One region of the Serratia montpellierensis genome, then DNA from elsewhere that is predicted to be linked to it. Evidence: predicted binding sites of a transcription regulator. Region 1 holds the regulator's gene; each other region holds the start of a gene.
What was found. Region 1 encodes PurR, which represses purine synthesis genes. Its sites were predicted from a motif close to CANGCAAACGTTTGCNTG; they were not measured.

Region 2: the regulator PurR is predicted to act here: its motif matches at 3,229-3,246, upstream of glyA (serine hydroxymethyltransferase).
Region 3: the regulator PurR is predicted to act here: its motif matches at 1,963-1,980, upstream of purT (formate-dependent phosphoribosylglycinamide formyltransferase).

Annotation. Positions count from the first base shown of each region.
Region 1 covers NZ_VOSN01000022.1:360,655-366,222, reverse strand. The annotation lists gene FUU19_RS23985 (C40 family peptidase) at 17-835, shown strand; gene sodB (superoxide dismutase [Fe]) at 1,034-1,630, shown strand; gene cydH (cytochrome bd-I oxidase subunit CydH) at 1,674-1,763, opposite strand; gene purR (HTH-type transcriptional repressor PurR) at 2,088-3,113, shown strand; gene punR (DNA-binding transcriptional activator PunR) at 3,110-4,054, opposite strand; gene punC (purine nucleoside transporter PunC) at 4,178-5,389, shown strand.
Region 2 covers NZ_VOSN01000019.1:115,784-121,351, forward strand. The annotation lists gene FUU19_RS20435 (NAD(P)-binding protein) at 1-599, shown strand, start outside; gene FUU19_RS20440 (c-type cytochrome) at 596-1,780, shown strand; gene hmpA (NO-inducible flavohemoprotein) at 1,818-3,008, opposite strand; gene glyA (serine hydroxymethyltransferase) at 3,366-4,619, shown strand; gene FUU19_RS20455 (3-phenylpropionate MFS transporter) at 4,776-5,568, shown strand, end outside.
Region 3 covers NZ_VOSN01000013.1:498,024-503,591, reverse strand. The annotation lists gene FUU19_RS14175 (glycosyltransferase) at 1-378, shown strand, start outside; gene FUU19_RS14170 (YoaH family protein) at 449-694, shown strand; gene purT (formate-dependent phosphoribosylglycinamide formyltransferase) at 729-1,907, opposite strand; gene cspE (transcription antiterminator/RNA stability regulator CspE) at 2,154-2,363, shown strand; gene dbpA (ATP-dependent RNA helicase DbpA) at 2,511-3,893, shown strand; gene FUU19_RS14150 (YebG family protein) at 3,982-4,305, shown strand; gene yqfB (N(4)-acetylcytidine aminohydrolase) at 4,345-4,653, shown strand; gene yebF (protein YebF) at 4,724-5,083, shown strand; gene FUU19_RS14135 (lipoprotein) at 5,145-5,568, opposite strand, start outside.

The DNA of each region.
Region 1 (5,568 bases):
GGTTGGTGACGTCGACATGCGTTTAATTCTTACGCTCTTTGCGCTGCTGTTTACGCAGCTCTTCTTCAATTTGGCGCACGCTGCGCCACAGGCGCGTGTTGCCGCCGAGCAGCGTAAAAGCCATGCTAATGAAGCGCGGCCCGATGACCGCAGAAAAAAGAAAGCGGACAAAGCCGCTAAAAAAGCCAAAGTGACGGCTCCCGAGAAAAAAGCCAAGACCGCCAAGGCGAAAAGCGAGAAAAGCGCGAAAAAGATCGCCAGCGCCAAACCCAAGGCCAAAGCGCAGAAAACAGCCAAGATTAAAGTTACCCCGCCGAAAAAGGGCTATAAAAAAGGCTATGGCCGCCACCGCGAAGCCGGTATGGCCACCGCCAAACTGGCGCGTGAAGAAAAGCCGTTGAAACTCAGTCCCGCCCACAAAAAACGCTACCAACACGCCAAACAAACCGCGATGGCCAAGCTGATGGGCCAGATGGGCAAACCTTACCGCTGGGGCGGCAGCTCGCCGCGCACCGGCTTCGACTGCAGCGGCCTTATCTATTACGCCTACAAAGACGTAGTGAAAATCAAGATGCCGCGCACCGCCAACGAGATGTATCACCTGCGCGATGCGGCGCCGATCAAGAAAAGCGAACTGGAAAGCGGCGATCTGGTGTTCTTCCGCATCAACAACCGCGGCGTGGCGGACCATGTTGGCGTCTACCTCGGCAACGGCAAATTCATCCAGTCGCCGCGCACCGGCGAAGAGATCCGCATCAGCCAGCTCGATAACGACTATTGGCAAAACCACTACATCGGCGCACGCCGCGTAGTGACGCCGAAAACTATCCGTTAATTCCCTGTTTTGCGCGGTTGCGGCCCTGGTCGCAACCGCCTGCTCAAGCTATCGCCCATCGCACCGCCCCACGCGCATTTCTCGCTTTTCTTCCTGTTTTTTATGACGAAAATTGTTAAGATTGAATGACCACAATAAAAAACGGCCCATATGATTCTCGCCCGGCGGGAAGCGAATGGCGCTGTAAAGGAGGAAGCAATGTCGTTTGAATTACCTGCATTACCGTATGAGAAAAACGCGCTCGAGCCGCACATCTCCGCCGAGACCCTGGAATACCACTACGGCAAGCACCACAACACCTACGTGGTTAACCTGAACAACCTGGTGAAAGGCAGCGAGTTCGAGGGCAAATCGCTCGAAGAGATCATCAAGACCTCTAACGGCGGCGTCTTCAACAACGCCGCGCAGGTGTGGAACCACACCTTCTACTGGCACTGCCTGTCACCACAGGGCGGCGGTGAACCGCAGGGCGAACTGGCGGCGGCGATCGTCAAATCCTTCGGCTCTTTCGCTGCGTTCAAAGAGCAGTTCACCGATGCCGCAGTGAAAAACTTCGGTGCAGGCTGGACCTGGCTGGTGAAAAAACCGGACGGCGCGCTGGCGATCGTCAACACCTCCAACGCGGCCACCCCGCTGACCGGTGAAGACAAACCGCTGCTGACAGTTGACGTGTGGGAACACGCGTATTACATCGATTACCGCAATGCGCGTCCAAAATACCTGGAAAACTTCTGGGCGTTGGTCAACTGGACCTTCGCAGCGGAAAACCTGCGCTTACGCCAGGTTCTGAGGTGATGAGGCGCAGCCAGGCTGCGCCTTTTTTATCGCCGGCGGGAAATCAATTCAACGCGGCAACGAAGCTGAAAGCGATAATGACCGCCAACGCGCAGACGGTAGTGAACAGCGACATCTTCAATTCGGTATCCATGACAACTCCTTTAAAATAGGCTTTCCTAAGGATAAAAGGCGCACAATTAGTACGTCAAATCATTTTCCCACAGTTCGCCGATAAAATCTTGTTATCATTTCCCGGTTTATAATCTCGATTACCTCTTCCACTTTTGTTCAATATGCGACAAAATTCGCAGTTCACAACTGCGTACCGGCATCCATGCCCCTCCTGATTAAGCGCTGAAGACTTCAACACACTAAAAACTCAGTTTTCGCTTCTCTGGAGAAGGATCTACGTAGGCAAACGATTAACATCACACTTACATGCTGTAAACATGTGAGTTCAGGAGTCATTCCTTACATGGCAACGATTAAAGATGTGGCCAAACGCGCGGGCGTTTCCACCACCACCGTTTCGCACGTCATCAATAAGACTCGTTTCGTCGCCGAAGAGACCAAAGCGGCCGTGTGGGCCGCCATTAAAGAGCTGCACTATTCGCCGAGCGCCGTGGCGCGCAGCCTGAAAGTCAATCACACCAAATCGATCGGCCTGCTGGCCACCTCGAGCGAAGCCCCCTACTTTGCCGAAGTGATCGAAGCGGTGGAAAACAGCTGCTACAGCAAAGGCTACACCCTGATCCTGTGCAACTCGCACAACAATCTGGACAAGCAGCGCGCCTACCTGGCGATGCTGGCCCAAAAGCGCGTCGACGGCCTGCTGGTCATGTGCTCCGAGTACCCGGATCAGTTGCTGGGCATGCTGGAAGACTACCGTAACATCCCGATGGTGGTGATGGACTGGGGCGCCGCGCGCGGCGACTTCACCGACACCATCATCGATAACGCATTCGAAGGCGGCTATCTGGCCGGCCGTTACCTGATCGAACGCGGTCACCGCGAGATCGGCGCCATTCCGGGCCAGCTGTCGCGCAACACCGGCGGCGGCCGTCACCAGGGCTTTATGAAGGCGCTGCAGGAAGCGCATATCGACATTCGCGAAGAGTGGATCGTCCAGGGCGACTTCGAGCCGGAGTCCGGCTACAAGGCGATGCACCAAATTCTGTCGCAAAAACAGCGGCCGACCGCGGTATTCTGCGGCGGTGATATCATGGCGATGGGTGCCATCTGCGCCGCCGACGAGCTGGGCCTGCGGGTGCCGCAGGATATTTCCGTGATCGGCTACGACAACGTGCGCAACGCCCGCTACTTCACCCCGGCGCTGACCACCATTCACCAGCCGAAAGAGCGCCTGGGCGAAATGGCCTTCACCATGCTGCTGGATCGCATCATCAGCAAGCGCGAAGAGTCGCAGGTGATCGAAGTGCATCCGAAGCTGATCGAACGCCGCTCGGTCGCCGACGGGCCGTTCATCGACTACCGCCGCTAATCCCCCGCGCCGGAAGCCTGCGCGGCTTCCGGCTTCGCCTCGCTCAGCCACTCCTGATTCAGCGTCTCCCCATCGCCCAGATACGCCAGCAGCCAGCTCATCGCCGGTGACGGTTTATCCTGCTGCCAGGTCAGGCAGCACGGGCTGGCGGGAAACGGCTGCTGCAGCTGCAACGCCTTCAACTCACCGCGCTGCACCCGCGGCAGCGCCAGATGCGCCGGCATCATACCGACGCACAACCCGGCGCACAGACAGTCGAGCGCCGAGGTCCAGTCCGGCACCACCAGCCGCCGCTGGTTATCCAGCGTCCAGGTGACGCGCTTGGGCAGATTGCGCGAAGTGTCTTCCAGACAAAGCGCAGGGTACGGCCTAAGCCGATCGTCATTCAGCGGCCCTGCCAGTTGCGCGAGCGGGTGCTGTGGGCTGACCACGCACAGCCAGTTCATATACCCCATGTCGCGAAAGGCGAAGCCGCCGCCGACCGGCACCGCGCGGGTGGCACCGATCGCCATGTCCGCTCTGCCGTCCACTAACGCATCCCACACGCCGTTAAACACCTCGGGTTGCAACATCAGTTCGACATCGGGGAAATGCCGGTAAAAATCCAGCACCAGCTGGCGGCTGCGCTGCGGTTTGACGATGATGTCCACGGCGATATTCAGCTGGCCGCGCCACCCGTTGGCCACCTGCTGACAGTGGCGGCGGGTGTCGAGCATTTTTTTGATAACAACTCGCGCATCCTTGATAAACAGCGCACCGGCCGGCGTCAACTCCACATCACGGTGACGCCGCTCAAACAGCGGCACCGCCAGCCATTGTTCCAGCTGCCGTACCGTGTAGCTCACCGCCGACGGCACCCGGTGCAGCTCCTGCGCCGCCGCGCTGAAACTGCCGGTACGCGCCACCGCGTCGACCACTTCAAGAGAATATTCAGACCACATCGCTTTGCCTTCAATTTTTTTAACAGCACTTTGCAAATATTACCGTTTCACAAGCAGAGATCCAGCCGGATACACTGGCCGGCGCTAAAAACCTGCGACACTAAAATATTAACGAGAAATACCATGCGAAATTCCTTTGGTTTTATGTTCTATCTCGCCGGCCTGAGCATGCTGGGTTATCTGGCGACCGATATGTACCTGCCCGCCTTTGGCGCCATGCGGGAGGAACTGCAAATTTCCGCCGGCGCGGTCAGCGCCAGCCTGAGCATCTTCCTGGCCGGCTTCGCCTTCGCGCAGCTGCTGTGGGGGCCGCTCTCCGACCGCCTGGGCCGCAAACCGGTATTATTGATCGGCCTGACGCTGTTCGCCGTCGGCTGCCTGGGCATGCTGTGGGTGGAGAACGCCGTGCAGCTTTGGATCCTGCGTTTTATCCAGGCCGTTGGCGTCTGCTCCGCCGCCGCCATCTGGCAAGCGCTGGTGGTCGACCGCTATCGCGAAGGCCAGGCCAATCGCGTATTCGCCACCATCATGCCGCTGGTCGCGCTGTCGCCGGCGCTGGCGCCGCTGCTGGGCGCCTGGCTGCTGAACCACGCCAGCTGGCGTGCGATCTTCGCCGTGCTGCTGGCCATCACCGCCCTGCTGCTGCTGCCGACGCTGTTGCTCAAAGATCGCGCCAAAACGCAACCCACCGCCGATGCGCCAAAAAACGGCGTCAGCTTCTGGCAACTGTTGAAATCCCCGGTGTTCAGCGGCAACGTCGCCATGTACGCCGCCTGCTCGGCCGGCTTCTTTGCCTGGCTGACCGGCTCGCCGTTCATCCTCGGTGATATGGGCTACGGCCCGAGCGACATCGGTCTGAGCTATGTGCCGCAAACGCTGGCTTTTCTGCTGGGGGGCTATGGCTGTCGCGCCGCGCTAAAGCGCATCAATGGCAAAACCCTGCTGCCGTGGCTGCTGGTAGCTTATGGTGTCAGCATGGCGGCGCTGTATCTGGTGGCAACCCTGACCGCTCCGACGCTCACCACGCTGCTGATCCCGTTCTGCGTGATGGCGCTGGTCAACGGCGCCGGCTACCCGATCATGGTGGCGAATGCGCTGATGCCGTTCCCGGAAAGCAGCGGTAAAGCCGCCGCGCTGCAAAATACGCTGCAGCTGGGGCTGTGTTTTGTGGCGAGCATGCTGGTGTCGGCGTTTATTGCCCAGCCGCTGTTGGCGACGGTGACGGTGATGGTATCGACGGTGATCCTGGCCGCGCTGGGGTATTTCCTGCAGCGGGGAAAAGTGGCCGATGCGCAGCAAAAAGCGCAGCGGGAGCATGCTAACTCAGCGTCATAATTACTAAGCTCAATAATCACTTAAAGAATATGCGTGCCGAGTGCGATTTACAGTTGAGTCAACGTCTCGGCACGCCTATACTCAAAAACAACCTTGTAAAGTAACACCTTATAATCCCTATATCTCAATTAGCTATTGTGTACGCGCCTTGCGTCACACTCTTTTTTAAGGATGCGTTT
Region 2 (5,568 bases), on a different contig from region 1:
CGCTGAAGCAGAACGTCAAGGCACCGCTGGTGTACAGCAAGGTGGTGATCCGCAACTGGCAGCCGTTCATCAAGCTGGGCGTGCACGAAATTTATTCGCCGGCCGCACCGTACAGCCGCGTGAAGCTGGACTACCCGGTGAGCATGGGTGGATACCAGCACCCGCGCGATCCGGATCGGCCAATCGGCCTGCATATGGTCTACGTGCCGACGCTGCCGGGCAGCGGCCTCAGCCCGCGCGAGCAGTCGCGCAAAGGGCGCGCGCTGCTGCTGGGCACGCCGTTCGAGGTGCACGAGCAGATGATCCGCGAGCAGCTGCAGGGCATGCTGGGCGCGGCCGGTTTCGACCATCAGCGCGACATTCAGGCGATCACCGTCAACCGCTGGTCGCACGGTTACTCCTACTTCCTCAACGGACTGTTCGACGACGAAGACGAAGCCAAGAAAATCATCGAAACGGCGCGGCAGCCGATCGGCAAGATCGTTATCGCCAACTCCGATGCCGACTGGAGCCCGTACGCCAACTCGGCGATCGATCAGGCGTGGCGCGCGGTGAACGAACTGGCCTACGGCAAGGTTGCCGCCAAGGAGGGAGCATGAGTCTGCGTTCGCTGTACCTGTTGAGCCTGCTGGCGGCCGGCGGCTCGGCCCAGGCGATGTCGGCCGGGGAATACGTCGCCAAAGCCGGCGACTGCACCGCCTGCCACACCGCGCCGGGCGGCGCTGAACTGGCGGGCGGCATGAAGTTTCCGACGCCGCTCGGGGCTATCTACGCCACCAACATCACGCCGGACAAGCTGCACGGCATCGGCGCCTATTCGTTCGAGGAGTTCGATCGCGCCATGCGCCAGGGGGTAGCCAAAGACGGCCACCGGCTCTACCCGGCGATGCCGTACACCTCCTACGCCAAAATGAGCGCGGAAGACATGCGCGCGCTGTATGACTACCTGATGAATGAGGTGCCGGCGCAAAACGTCGCCAACCGGGACAGCGACATCAGCTGGCCGCTGTCGATGCGCTGGCCGCTGGCGGTGTGGAACTCGCTGTTCCACGACGACCAGCCGTATCAGGCAGATCCGCAGCAAAGTGCCGAGTGGAACCGCGGCGCCTATCTGGTGCAGGGCGCGGGCCATTGCGGCAGCTGCCATACGCCGCGCGGCTGGGCGATGCAGGAGAAGGGCCTGGACGGTAAGGAGCCGGTATTCCTGAGCGGCGCCGAGCTGGACGGCTGGTACGCCTCCAATCTGCGCGGCCTGCCGCCGGAAGAGGTGACGGCGCTGCTGAAAACCGGCCGCAGCCGCCATGCGGCAGTCGCCGGGCCGATGAGCGAGGTGGTGACCCACAGCACGCAGTATCTCAGCGACGGCGATCTGAACGCCATCGCGGTGTACCTGCGCAGCCTGGCGCCGGAAACCGCCGCCAAAGCCGCTGCGCCAGCCTCGCAGGCGGATAACCCGGGCGGCAAGGCGACCTATGCGATGTACTGCTCGACCTGCCACGGCAATAAGGGGGAGGGCACTGACTTCGCCATTCCGGCGCTGGCGGGCAATGCCACGGTAACGGCGGACAATCCGCTGACCGCGCTGCGGGTGGTGCTGGAGGGGGCGCATACGCCGATCACGCAGCAGGCGATGGCGTTTGACATGCCGGCTTATGGCTGGGCGTTGAACGATCGGCAGGCGGCCGATCTGATGAGCTACCTGCGGGGAAGCTGGGGCAACCAGGCGGCGCCGGTGACGGTGCAGCAGGTGCAGGACGCGCGCCAACTGCAGGCGAAATAAAGAGGGAGCGCGGTCTGACGGCCGCGCTCCGCAAGCATTACAGCACCTTATGCGGGCCGAAGCATTCGTAGTGAATGCGTTCGGCCTCTACGCCCATCTCCAGCAGCTGTTTGCCCACGAACTGCATGAAGGCCACCGGGCCGCAGAAGTAATAGTGCATCTGCGGATCGGCCAGGCTGCCTTGCAGCGCGCTCAAATCCATCAATCCGCGGCTGTGGTAGTCGCGGCCTTCCACGTCATCGGCACCCGGCTCGCGGTACCATACATGGCGGCTCAGATTCGGCATACGCCCGGCAATATCCGCTACCTCATCGGCAAAGGCGTGCACGCTGCCGTTTTCCGCCGCGTGCAGCCAGTGGATCTGCGCCTGATGTTGGTTGTCGTGCAGGGTGTTGAGCATGCCGAGCATCGGGGTTTGGCCGACGCCGGCGGAGATCAGCGCCACCGGCGTGGTCGGCGCCACGTCGAGGAAGAAGTCGCCGTGCGGCGGGGCGATGTAGATCACGTCGCCTTCCTGCGCCTGCTGGTGCAGGTAGTTGGAGACTTTCCCCTGATCTTCGCGCTTCACCGCGATGCGGTAGAACTCGCCGTTTGGCGAGGTGGTCAGCGAGTACTGGCGAATTTCCTGATGCTCCAGGCTGTCGTGCTTGATGTAGACCGCCAGGTATTGCCCCGGTTTGAAGTCCGCCACCCGGCCGCCGTCCACCGGCGCCAGCACGAAACTGCAGATCACGTCGCTCTGCGGCTGTTTCTTCAGGATGCGGAATGCGCGCAGATCGCGCCAGCCGCCGTTGTCGGTTTCGCTCTGCTGATAAATCTGCTCTTCACGCTGGATAAATACGTTGGCCAGCACGCCGTAGGCCTTGCCCCAGGCGTCCAGGACTTCCTGGCCCGGGCTGAACATTTCGTCCAGGGTCGCCAGCAGGTGACCGCCGACGATGTTGTACTGCTCCGGCTGGATATTGAAGCTGGTGTGCTTCTGCGCGATGCGCTCCACCGCCGGCAGCAGCGCCGCCAGGTTCTCGATGTTGGCAGCATAGGCGCAGATGGCGTCGAACAGCGCCTGACGCTGATCGCCGTTGCGCTGGTTGCTCATGTTGAAAATGTCTTTCAATTCCGGGTTGTGCGCGAACATGCGATCGTAAAAGTGGGCGGTCAGCTTCGGCCCGGTCGCAGCCAGCAGGGGAATGGTGGATTTCACGGTGGCGATGGTTTGGCTATCCAGCATGGAAGCGCTCCTTGGGTTGGGATCTTGACGATAATTGTAATGATGTATTTTAAATGCATCTTATTGGGTTCCGCGTCGCTTGTAAATACCCTTGTTTTCGTTGCGGTGTTCTTCGGGCGTCGATCGCGCTCACAGAACATGAAAAAAGCGCATCGTTCGCATGAGGAAATGTCCGTTGATAAACGACGGCATTTAGCGGATCAAAGCCTTGCGCCACCTTATGCCAATCGTTTGCGTAAAAACCTCTGTCAAGACCTATCTTCGGTGGGGCGAAACGGTTTACACTGTGGCCCAGAACCCAAACGGGTAGTTATTTGGTGATTTTTTAGTTAGCTGATTTAAGTCAGGAGATGCCGGATGTTAAAGCGTGAAATGAACATTGCCGATTACGATGCGGAACTGTGGCGTGCCATGGAGCAGGAAGTGGTGCGTCAGGAAGAGCACATCGAGCTGATCGCGTCTGAGAACTACACCAGCCCGCGCGTGATGCAGGCTCAGGGTTCCCAGCTGACCAACAAATACGCTGAAGGCTATCCGGGCAAGCGTTACTACGGCGGCTGCGAATACGTGGATATCGTTGAGCAGCTGGCTATCGATCGTGCCAAAGAATTGTTCGGTGCCGATTACGCCAACGTGCAGCCGCACTCCGGTTCCCAGGCTAACTTCGCCGTGTACACCGCGCTGCTGCAGCCGGGCGACACCATTCTGGGCATGAACCTGGCGCACGGCGGCCACCTGACCCACGGTTCCCCGGTTAACCTGTCCGGCAAACTGTATAACGTGGTGCCTTACGGCATCGATGACAAAGGTCAAATCGACTATGACGATCTGGCCAAACAGGCGCAAACCCACAAGCCGAAAATGATCATCGGCGGCTTCTCCGCATACTCCGGCGTGGTTGACTGGGCCAAAATGCGCGAAATCGCCGACAGCATCGGCGCTTACCTGTTCGTCGACATGGCGCACGTGGCGGGCCTGATCGCCGCCGGCGTGTACCCGAACCCGGTACCGCACGCACACATCGTCACCACCACCACCCACAAAACCCTGGCGGGTCCGCGCGGCGGCCTGATCCTGGCGAAGGGCGGCGACGAAGATCTGTACAAGAAGCTGAACTCCGCCGTGTTCCCTGGCGGCCAGGGCGGCCCGCTGATGCACGTGATCGCCGGAAAGGCGGTGGCGTTGAAAGAAGCGATGGAGCCTGAGTTCAAGGTTTACCAGCAGCAAGTGGCGGTCAACGCCAAGGCGATGGTGGATGTGTTCCTGCAGCGCGGCTACAAAGTGGTCTCCGGCGGCACCCATAACCACCTGTTCCTGCTGGATCTGGTCGATAAAAACCTGACCGGTAAAGAAGCGGACGCCGCCCTGGGCCGCGCCAACATCACCGTCAACAAAAACAGCGTGCCGAACGATCCGAAGAGCCCGTTCGTCACCTCCGGCGTGCGTATCGGCACCCCGGCCGTGACCCGTCGCGGCTTCAAAGAGGCCGACGTGCGCGAACTGGCCGGTTGGATCTGCGATGTGCTGGACAACATCAACGATGAAGCCACCATCGAACGCACCAAGAAGAAAGTGCTGGATATCTGCGCCCGCCTGCCGGTTTACGCATAATCCCGCTTTTGCCTGATAAAACCCGCTGCGGCGGGTTTTTTTGTGGCCGCTCGCGGTAAACTGTGAGCTGTTTGGCACTCTAACGCATTGAAGCGGAATGAAGATTGCGGGGCGGTGTGAGCTCTGTCAAAGTATTGCCCTCACTCCGGAGGGATCATGGTTCTGCAATCCACGCGTTGGCTCGCGCTCAGCTATTTCACCTACTTCTTTTCCTATGGCATCTTCTTACCGTTCTGGGGCGTGTGGCTGAAAGGCGAAGGCATCGCGCCGGAAACCATCGGCATATTGCTCGGCGCCGGTTTGGTGGCCCGCTTCCTCGGCAGTTTACTGATTGCACCCCGCGTTAAAGATCCCTCTCATTTAGTCTCCGCCCTGCGCCTGCTGGCGCTGCTGACACTGGCTTTCGCGGTTGGCTTCTGTTTCGGCAACGGTTGGGGCTGGCTGATGCTGGTGATAGCGGGGTTCAACCTGTTCTTCTCGCCGCTGGTGCCGCTGACCGACGCGCTGGCCGGCACCTGGCAAAAGCAGATCCGTATGGACTACGGCCGGGTAAGGTTGTGGGGCTCGCTGGCGTTCGTCATCGGCTCGGCGCTGACCGGGCAGCTGGTGGCGGTGTGGGGCCATAACGCCATTCTCTACAGCCTGATCTTCAGCGTGCTGGCGATGCTGCTGGGCATGTTGCTGAAGCCGAGCGTCATGCCGCAGGGCGAAGCACGCACCCACAGCGATACCGAACGTTCGCTGTGGGCACTGCTGAAAGAAGGGCCGGTCTGGCGCTTCCTGCTGTGCGTCACGCTGCTGCAGGGGGCGCACGCCGGCTACTACAGCTTCGGCTCCATTTACTGGCAGGAGGCGGGCTATTCGGCCTCGACCATCGGCTATCTGTGGTCGCTGGGCGTGGTGGCGGAGGTGATTATTTTCGCCAGCAGCAACGTGCTGTTCCGCCGCT
Region 3 (5,568 bases), on a different contig from region 1:
CTGTACCGTCAACGGGTACACGACAAGTCGATCAGTAATCGTCGTCGCACCGGAAAAGCAAACGTGGATTATCAACGCCATTATATGAAAATCGTCGAAATGCTGGAGCGGCTCAACCGGCGCTATGCAGGCAGCATTGCCATTCGTCCGGCTTTCCATTGGCAAATCACCCGTGAAGCGTTGGGCATTTGCCACAGCATTCGCCGTGAGCCGGATCCGGTCGCCCAGAATCAGATTACCGAAGAGTTCTATCAGCGCGGCATCGACAGAGCGATGTTTGCTAATGCGCGCGGCATGAAGCAGGGGTGGCATGTCATGCTGTGGCGGCATCGCCTGAAGCAGTGGCGCGGCGATAATGGCTGTTCGCAACCGGCCTGAGGCACAAGGCGTTGGGATCCGCCGCGTTAGCGCGTATACTCCTTCTCCCTTTTGCCGGAGAGAACGACACATGCATGCAGGTATGCCATTACTGAGTCACGCGGAGCAGCAGGAAGCGGCGGATCGCATCCATCAACTGATGGAGCAGGGCATGAGCAGCGGCGAAGCCATTGCTCGCGTTGCGCAGGAAATTCGTGAGAAGCATCAGGGCGCTCAGGTTGCGGTACTGTTCGATGAGGATGATGAAGACGAGCAGCATGATGCCGCACCGGAGGCGTCGCGGAATGACGATGCTGAAGAAGACGAAGACTATTGATGTTATCGGGGCCGCGTAAGCGGCCCCGTCAGTTTCAGCCGTTGACCGCCACGGCGGCGGCGGCTTGTTTCGCCTGCTCCACCGCCCGTTCCGTCGTGATCGCCGTCGCCAGCGCTACGCCCAGACGACGTTGCCCGGCGATCTCCGGTTTGCCGAACAGGCGCAGCTGGTTGTGCCCGCGCAGCGCATTTTCCAATCCGCTGAAACGCACATCGCTGCTGTTGAGCTGCGGCAGGATCACTGCCGAAGCGGAAGGGCCGAACTGGCGGATAGCGCCGATCGGCAACCCGAGAAACGCGCGAACGTGCAGAGCGAACTCAGACAGATCCTGTGAAATCAACGTGACCATGCCGGTATCGTGCGGGCGCGGTGACACCTCGCTGAAGATCACTTCGTCGCCACAGACGAACAGCTCCACGCCGAACAGCCCGAAACCGCCCAGGGCTTTCACCACTTTTTCTGCGATAGCCTGGGCCCGGCTCAGCGCCGTCGCCGACATCAGTTGCGGCTGCCAGGATTCGCGATAGTCCCCATCCTCCTGACGATGGCCGATCGGCTCGCAGAAATGCACGCCGTCCACGGCGCTGATGGTCAGCAACGTAATTTCAAAATCGAATCTTACCAGCCCTTCGACGATCACCCGGCCGCCGCCGGCGCGGCCGCCCTGTTGGGCGTAATCCCAGGCGCTTTGCAGTTGTTCAGGCGTGCGGATCAGGCTTTGCCCCTTGCCGGAAGAACTCATCACCGGTTTGACGATGCACGGGTAGCCGATGTGTTCGACCGCCTGCCGGAAAGTCGCCTCGCTGTCGGCAAAGCGGTAGCTGGAGGTGGGCAGGCCAAGCTCTTCCGCCGCCAGGCGGCGGATGCCTTCACGGTTCATCGTCAGGCGGGTGGCTTCGGCGCAGGGCACTACGCGGTGGCCCTGGCGTTCAAGCTCGACCAGCATAGCGGTGGCGATTGCTTCGATTTCGGGAACGATATAGTCCGGCCGCTCTTGTTCGATAACGGCTTTCAGCGCGTCACCGTCCAGCATATTGATGACGTGGCTGCGGTGCGCCACATGCATGGCGGGGGCGTCGGGATAGCGATCGACGGCGATCACTTCCAGACCAAGGCGCTGGCATTCAATGGCGACTTCTTTACCCAGCTCCCCGGAGCCGAGCAACATAACGCGGGTGGCGGAAGGGCGCAGGGCGGTTCCAATCGTTAACATAGTTTCGTACCTGGATCGGTGAAAGTAAGCGGATTGATGATCGGCGGGCAGTATATACGAAAACGATTGCGTGCACAGCCGCAGCGCCAAGTTTGTTGCTAACTGACTGTTTTCATAACAAGCAGAAATATTTGCCCTGTATGAGGGATTATGCGTTAATAACCGACGGCGAAAGAAGGCCTACTTATCACAAGGTTTTCGCGTCTCGTGCCGTCAAGGCAGGTTTATCAAGTAAAGGAAACACAAATGAGCAAGATCACTGGTCACGTTAAATGGTTCAACGAAAGCAAAGGTTTCGGCTTTATTACACCTGCCGATGGCTCTAAAGACGTTTTCGTTCATTTCTCCGCTATCGTTAACGATGGTTTCAAGACCCTGGCTGAAGGCCAGCAGGTTGAGTTCTCCATCCAGGACAGCCAACGTGGCCCAGCCGCAGCCAACGTCGTTGCTATTTAACGACTGAGCCGCGAAGAAACCCGCCGCCGGCGGGTTTTTTTATGCCCGCTGTCCGTAACGCCGCCCATCTCTGTTATCATTTAGCGCTGATTCGGCGCCAACCTGCGGGCGCGCCGCCATTCCATTCGTCATATAAGAGTTATCGCCGTGAGCACAGTTTCTTTTTCTTCCCTGCCTCTGCCAGCCGAACAGTTGGCCAACCTCAACGAACTGGGGTACGCCAAAATGACGCCGGTGCAGGCCGCTGCGTTGCCCGCCATTCTGCAAGGGCGAGACGTGCGCGCCAAGGCGAAAACCGGTAGCGGTAAAACGGCGGCGTTCGGCATTGGTTTGCTGAATAACATCGTCGTTGCTCAGGTTGCCACGCAGGCGCTGGTGCTCTGTCCCACCCGCGAGCTGGCCGATCAGGTGAGCAAAGAACTGCGCCGCCTGGCGCGCTTCACGCAAAACATCAAAATCCTGACGCTGTGCGGCGGCCAACCGATGGGTCCACAGCTCGATTCGCTGGTGCACGCACCGCATATCGTGGTAGGAACGCCGGGCCGCATTCAGGAGCACCTGCGCAAGAAAACGCTGCAGCTGGACGAGCTGAAGGTGCTGGTGCTGGATGAGGCCGACCGTATGCTGGATATGGGCTTCGCCGACGACATCGACGATGTGATCAGCTACACGCCGCCGCAGCGTCAGACGCTGCTGTTTTCCGCCACCTACCCGGCGGGTATCGAACGCATCAGCGAGCGCGTTCAGCGTCAGCCGCTGAGCGTCGAAGTGGACGATGACGAAGCGCAGACCGCCATCGAACAACGTTTCTATGAGACCACGCGCGATCAGCGCCCGGCGCTGCTGGTGTCGGCCATTCGTTATCATCAACCCGCGTCCTGCGTGGTGTTCTGCAATACCAAACGCGATTGCCAAACGGTGCTTGAGGCTCTGGAGGCCCGCGGCATCAGCGCACTGGCGCTGCATGGCGATCTGGAGCAACGCGACCGCGACCAGGTGTTGGTGCGTTTCGCCAATCGCAGTTGCCGGGTGTTGGTAGCGACCGACGTTGCCGCACGCGGGCTGGACATCAAAGAACTGGAGCTGGTGGTTAACTACGAGCTGGCGTTCGATCCTGAAGTGCATGTGCACCGTATCGGTCGTACCGGTCGCGCCGGCATGAGCGGGCTGGCGATCAGCCTGTGCACGCCGCAGGAAATGGCGCGGGCGCACGCGATTGAAGACTACCTGCAGATGACCATTGCCTGGGCGCCGGTGTCCGAGCTGAGCGGGGCCGCCAACGGTTCGCTGGAGGCGGAGATGGTGACGCTGTGCATCGATGGCGGCCGTAAGGCGAAGATCCGCCCCGGCGATATCCTTGGCGCGCTGACCGGCGATGCCGGGCTGACGGCGGCGGAAGTGGGCAAGATCGACATGTTCCCGGTACACGCCTACGTCGCGATCCGTAAAGCCAGCGCGCGCAAGGCGCTGCAGCAGCTGCAACAGGGCAAAATCAAAGGCAAGAGCTGCAAGGTGCGGCTGCTGAAATAAGCCGAAGGCGGGCGGCGGTTTGCCTTCCCGCCGCTATCTATTTATACTGTATATAATTACAGTTATTTGAGTATTTGAGGACGCACGCATGGCGGTTGAAGTTAAATATGTGGTGGTGAGAAACGGTGAGGAAAAAATGACTTTCGCGAGCAAGAAAGAAGCCGACGCCTACGACAAAATGCTGGATTTGGCGGATAACCTCGGAGAGTGGCTGCAACAGGCGCCGCTGAACCTGGACGACGAACAGCGCGACGGGCTGAGCTTCTTCCTGGCAGAGAATAAGGACGCACTGGGCCTGATTCTGCGCGGCGCATCGCCGGCGGAAACCGGCAAAAAACCGACGGAAGCGAAAGCGAAAAAAACGGCCTCTAACTCAAAAGAGGGATCTGCGTCAGAAAAGCAAGCGGCATAATGACTTATGTTGCGGTGTTGTGATGAAAAAGGATCTAAAATGAGCCGTGAAATAACTTTCTTCAGCCGCTTCGAGCAAGACATTCTGGCCGGGCGCAAAACCATCACCATTCGGGATGCCAGTGAGTCGCACTTCGAACCGGGCGAGGTATTGCGCGTAAGCCGCAATGAAGACGGCGTATTTTTCTGCTTTATCGAAGTGCTGTCGGTAACGCCGGTGCGCCTGGATGCGCTGACCGAACGCCACGCACAGCAGGAGAACATGTCGCTGGGCGAACTGAAGCAGGTGATCAAGGAAATCTATCCGGGCCTGGATGCGCTGTTTGTCATCGAGTTCGTCAAACGGTAACTCTTTGCCGAAACCCTGTTGTGAGCCAGGGATGGGCGCCCGGATAGCGCTAATCACAACGGGAGGACATATGAAAAAAACGGGTTTGGCTATCGCCTTGTTGGCCATGATGGGAGCATCGACTGCGGTGTGGGCGCAGGATCAAGAGCAACGCACCGCCAAGGTGGGGCAGTGTGCCGGTCTGCAGCCGGCCGATATTGCCGCTCAGGTCAAGCGTGATTTCTTGCAGAACCGCATCACGCGCTGGGAGGCGGACAAAAAGCTGCTGGGCACCGCAACCCCGATCGCCTGGGTCAGCCCGGATGCCATCACCGGCAAGGATCAGGTGTGGCAGGTGCCGCTGACGGTGCGGGGTACCAAGATGGATAAAACCTACAACGTGACGCTCAACTGCAACACCGGCGAGATTGCCTACAGCGAGCCGCAGTAATACTTTCCCGCAATAAAATAAAAAAGCCCGCCGAGCGGCGGGCTTGATGCATCAAACGCGGTCAGTCGCTAAACGGGATCACCAGTTCACCCGGTTTCACTTCCAATCCCTTTGCCAGTTTTTTCGCCAGCGCTTCGGTTTTGCTGTTGTCAGGATTCAGCACATAAGCCGGCTTTTGGTCGAAGTAAGACTTCAGCGACTGATTCAGGTATGGCGTCAGCGCTTTCATCACCGTCTGCATTTTTTCCGGCTGTACGCTGTAATCGGTCAACTCCATATCCTTCAGGTAAATGGCGCCCTGTGTGCGGTCGTAAACCGGCTGCGCTTTCAGCGTCAGCTTAAGATCCGCCGTCTGCGGGCCGAGAATCGACGTGATGTTGACCTTGGCGTCGCCGGAAAGGGTGACTTTACCCGGTTCGCTGCGGCCGATCTGGCTTTGCAGCTGAGTCAGCACGATGTTGGCGTCCACCAGGCCGGGCACGCCG